Regions from separate parts of the Saccharospirillum sp. ABV4_185 genome, predicted to be linked through region 1. Evidence: riboswitches for the same ligand, from Rfam matches in the RefSeq annotation. Region 1 holds a riboswitch; the other holds the start of a gene.
The links. A riboswitch is a leader RNA that binds a small molecule or an ion and turns the genes downstream of it on or off. The one in region 1 is predicted to bind thiamine pyrophosphate.

Region 1 (2,399 bases):
TGACGGCCAAACCCTGGCGGTGGGCGCGGAAGGTGAAGACAGCAAAGGCCAAGGCGTGGGTGGTTTGGACGGCGACGACCTGCCTGAGGGCTTTGACCCTCTGGCCGACAACACGATGCCTTTATCTGGTGCGGTCTACCTCTACTGAGCTGCGTGGTTAACCCCAGAACCTACCCTAGCTAAACCCACCCGGCCCTGCCTCGCAGCGCCGGGTTTTTTTACAGCGACGCAGCGGCGCGGGCGGCCTGATCGTAGAGGGTAGAAATCGTGCGCAGTTTCTTGGCCATGTCGCTCAGTTCGGTGGCGTCGATGCCCAGGTTTTCGAGCCAGTCGAGCAGGCAGTCGTTGCGGATATCGCGGTAGCGCAGGCACAGGGCTTCGCCTTCAGCGGTGGTGGTGTAGAAGGTCTCCTTGCCGACTTTTTTGCTCTCTACCAAGCCCATCTTGCCGAGTTTGCGCAGCGAATAAGACACCGTATGGGTGTCTTCCACATTGAGCACGAAGCACACATCGGCGATGCGTTTGGGCCGCTGGCGGTGGTAGACGTTGTGCAGCACCAGAATATCGATGGGGCTCATTTCCTCGTTGCCGGCGGCGGTCATGCAGTGCACCAGCCAGCGCGAAAAGGTGTTTTCAGCGGTGATTAACGCGTATTCGAATTCGCTGAGTTCGCTGCTGCGTTCGCTCAGGTGGGCGGAGGAAACAATGGACGCCTTGGGCATGAGAAGTTCGACTCGGCAGTGGTGAAACGGAAAGCTGCGATCATAACCGCCGATTTTTGGGCTGTACAACTTGCTCCCGGTGCGGGGGCGGCGTTACTCTGGCGCGGTCTTGTCGGAGTGCCGGGTTGATAACCTGGCTGAGATCGCATCAGCGGGATCCGTGGAACCTGATCGAGTTAAGGCTCGCGAAGGGAACAAGTCGAGGTGGTCATTCAGCTTTATTGTGCCGCCTCCGGTTCGCTACAGGTGAACCGCTTGTTTGGGTCCGCGTCGACAAAAACGCCGCCCAAACTGCGTCGTTTTTGTTGGCGCGTACCTTTCATATTGTTTTGCCCCGGTGCGGTCGCTCCGTCGCTCAACCAGCGAGGAACGACCGAAATGACCTCTTCTCAAAGAACCGATTTGGGCCAACGCGTCCAAACCATTAGCGCTGCCTCACGTGAACCTTTGCCCGGTTCGCGCCGGGTTTATGTGCACGGCAGCCGCGACGATATTCGCGTCGGCATGCGCGCCATCGACTTAAGCGACAGCCTGCTCAGCGATGGCCGCCGCCAGCCCAACGAACCGATTTACGTCTACGACAGCGCCGGGCCATACGCCGACCCGGACATCGATATCGACCTGCGCCGTGGCCTCGAACCCATGCGCTTAAGCTGGATTGAAGCGCGTGGCGACAGCGAAGCCTTGACCGCGCCGAGCGTCAAACCGGCCAGCGATCAACCTGAAAACCCTCTGCGTTTTGCCCAGAACCGGCCGCCGCGCCGGGCCAAAGCCGGCCACAACGTCACCCAACTGCATTACGCCCGCCAGGGCATCATCACGCCGGAAATGGAATACATCGCGCTGCGCGAGAACGAAGGCCGGGCGGCGCAGGAAGACGTGGGGCATCAGCATTCGGGCAATGCTCGTGGTGCCAGCTTGCGCGACTGGATTACCCCGGAATTCGTGCGCGACGAAGTCGCTCGTGGCCGCGCCATTATTCCGGCCAACATCAATCACCCGGAAAGCGAACCGATGATCATTGGCCGTAATTTCCGCGTGAAGGTGAATGCCAATATCGGTAATTCGGCGGTGACCTCAAGCATCGAGGAAGAAGTCGACAAGCTGGTCTGGGCGACGCGCTGGGGCGCCGATACGGTGATGGATTTATCGACCGGCAATAACATCCACGAAACCCGCGAATGGATACTGCGCAACTCACCGGTGCCGATTGGTACGGTGCCGCTCTACCAGGCGTTGGAAAAAGTGGGTGGTGTGGCTGAAGACCTCAGTTGGGAGGTCTACCGCGATACGCTGATCGAACAGGCTGAGCAGGGCGTCGATTACTTCACCATCCACGCCGGTTTGCGGCTTCACCATGTGCCGCTGACGGTCGATCGCGTTACCGGCATCGTCAGTCGCGGCGGCTCGATTATGGCGAAGTGGTGCCTGGCGCATCACCGCGAGAGTTTTCTCTACACCCACTTCGAGGACATCTGCGCCATCATGCAGGCTTACGACATCGCCTTCAGCCTGGGCGATGGCTTGCGCCCGGGTTCCATTGCCGATGCCAACGACGCCGCCCAGTTCGCCGAACTCGATACGCTGGGCGAGCTGACCCGCATCGCCTGGCAGCACGATGTGCAGGTGATGGTTGAAGGTCCGGGCCATGTGCCGCTGCATTTGATCGAAGAAAAT
Region 2 (2,399 bases), on a different contig from region 1:
AGACGGAAAACCACAGCAAGCGACCCAGATAGGCATCAAAATACAGCGCCCAGTCGAGGCCGCGACCGGGATGAGCCACCATGCCCAGACCGGCCAAAAGCAGCGTCAGCCCAAGCAGGACTGCCCCCAGATAACGATAGGCGGACGCTGGATTCATACTTTATTGACTCGCTGCATTACGCCATTCGCGCAACCAGGCGCGGCGGTTATCGGCAACCTCGGCGCTGTCGAACATCAACGTTTTCGGTTTCACCATCTGCTCGAACGACGCCGGTGCATCAGCGCTGTCGAGCACTGGCCACATCCAGTTGGTACCCGGCAGTACATCCTGAGCCGGTTTGCTGATCAGGTAGGCGAGAAAATCGCGCGCCAGCTCCAACTGATCCGATGACGCCAAGGCAGCTGCCACTTCGATCTGGGCATAGTGACCTTCCTCAAAAATAGCCGCCTGATACTGGTCGGTGTCTTCAGCGGTGATGTGATAAGCCGGTGAGGTGGTATAGCTGAGCACCATATCGCTCTCGCCTTCCTGGAACAGCGCATAGGCTTCGCTCCAGCCCGGGGTCACCGTCACCACCTTCTTTTGCAGCTCGCGCCAGGCGTCATCGGCGTCATCGCCAAAGACAGATTTCATCCACAGCATCAGGCCCTGGCCTGGCGTAGATACGCGCGGGTCCTGGTAGATGATGGACAGATCGGAGTCGTACACCAACTCTTCCAATGAGGCCGGCACCTGGTCAACTTTGGTCTGGTCGTAAACAAAGGCGAAGTGGCCGTAGTCGTATGGCACAAAGGCATCATCGTGCCATTCGTAAGGCAGATCGAGCCCGGACAAGTCAAGGCCGTGCTCGGCCAATACGCCCAGTTCGCGGGTTTCAGCAATCAGGGCATCGTCCAGACCGAGGATGATGTCGGCGTCGCTGTTATTGCCTTCCAGACGCAGCCGGTTGAGCAAGGCAACACCGTCTTCCAGGCCGATAAACTCAACATCGCAGCCACATTCGGCTTCAAAACCGGCTTCGATTTGCGGGCCGGGGCCCCACTCGGTGTTGAAGGATTCGTAGGTGTAGATGGTCAGCGGATCAGCCACAGCCGAAGCGGTTAACAACGATAAGGCAGCGACAGGCAAGGAATTCAGTTTCATAAGGCATCCGGTTGAATTGTCGTGAGTGAACAATTACCGGCGTACAAACAGCGCGAGGCGCGTTGCCATCAAACTGTTTGCTGGGGGATAAGGTTGAAGCAGGATTGCGCAAGGCAGATCGTCTCAACTCCCTACGCCAGCATTAACTGGTTCAGGTTCGACGGGTCAGTCTCAGCCACTTCCACAAGCGGCACCCCGGCGAGAACGCGAGCCATTCTACTGATGTCGCCAGCGATGTCCAAATTCTGCAACAATGCGCCCCTTTGATCGCTGAGGATTAGGCAATGGAGCTGGCGCTTTTTCAGGCACTGGAGCAAGTGGGTGACCGACTGCCGGATGATCTGGCGGTACAACGCTGGCCAGGCGGGCTCTGCAATCGGCTGTTCCGGGTGAACACCGGCACCGGCAGTTACGCTCTGCGCATCAACCATCCTGATGTCGAGCGTCTGGGCATTGATCGTCAGCGCGAGCAACAAGTGCTGATTAGCCTGGCCGACCAGCCCTGGTCACCAACGCCGTTGTCGGTCCAGGATCAGTGGCTGCTGACACCCTGGTATGAAGGCACGGCGCCAAGCCGTGGCGAGCACACCGATCTGGCCTGGTTAACCACCGCTTTGATGGCGGTGCAAGCGGTCGAAATCAGCGGCACGCCGCTGAACATTGCCGACCAGATTCGACACCTGCACCACTACACCCATGACCTGCCGGCTGCTTTTACCGAAGCCTTATTAGCCCGCTGCGCGACCTATCATTTGCCCACGCAACTGACGCTGTGCCACCACGACTGGCACCCGGGCAATCTGGCCTTAAGTGACTCTGGTTGGGTATTACTGGATTGGGAATTCGCCGCCTTAGGCGATCCGGCGATGGATCTGGCGGCGGTGTGCAGTGGTTTTGAATTAAACGATGCTCAGAGTGCACAACTGGCCGAAGTGATGGATATCAGCAACGACCGCCTGCACCAGGCGCGAGCGATGATGACCGCGCTCGCCATCGTCTGGTACGCCGCTAACCCCGAGCTCGCCCCCGCCGGCGCACCAGACGCAGATAACTGGCTGGCGCGCTGGGGTTGAAACGGTTTAAGCCGCGTTCAGATGCGCACTGATGCGCTCAATCACCGTGGCTAAGGCGGCATCATCGATGCCCAGGTGCGTGACCAGGCGAATGCGCTGACCACCGGCAATCAACAAACCGCTTTCAGCCAGCGCCGCTTTCAGCGCATCGCCCGTCGCAGCGCTATCGAGGGTGAGAAAAG

Region 2: it holds a riboswitch for thiamine pyrophosphate, as region 1 does, so the genes downstream of both, thiB (thiamine ABC transporter substrate binding subunit) here and thiC (phosphomethylpyrimidine synthase ThiC) in region 1, are expected to answer to the same signal.

What each region holds. Positions count from the first base shown of each region.
Region 1 covers NZ_JBSWUW010000001.1:661,027-663,425, reverse strand. Annotated here, with positions in the region: gene ACXAE6_RS02890 (hypothetical protein) at 1-148, shown strand, start outside; gene ACXAE6_RS02885 (winged helix DNA-binding protein) at 219-722, opposite strand; TPP riboswitch at 826-933, shown strand; gene thiC (phosphomethylpyrimidine synthase ThiC) at 1,101-2,399, shown strand, end outside.
Region 2 covers NZ_JBSWUW010000002.1:135,536-137,934, reverse strand. Annotated here, with positions in the region: gene ACXAE6_RS17775 (ABC transporter permease subunit) at 1-157, opposite strand, end outside; gene thiB (thiamine ABC transporter substrate binding subunit) at 161-1,144, opposite strand; TPP riboswitch at 1,255-1,352, opposite strand; gene ACXAE6_RS17765 (phosphotransferase) at 1,429-2,217, shown strand; gene ltaE (low-specificity L-threonine aldolase) at 2,224-2,399, opposite strand, start outside.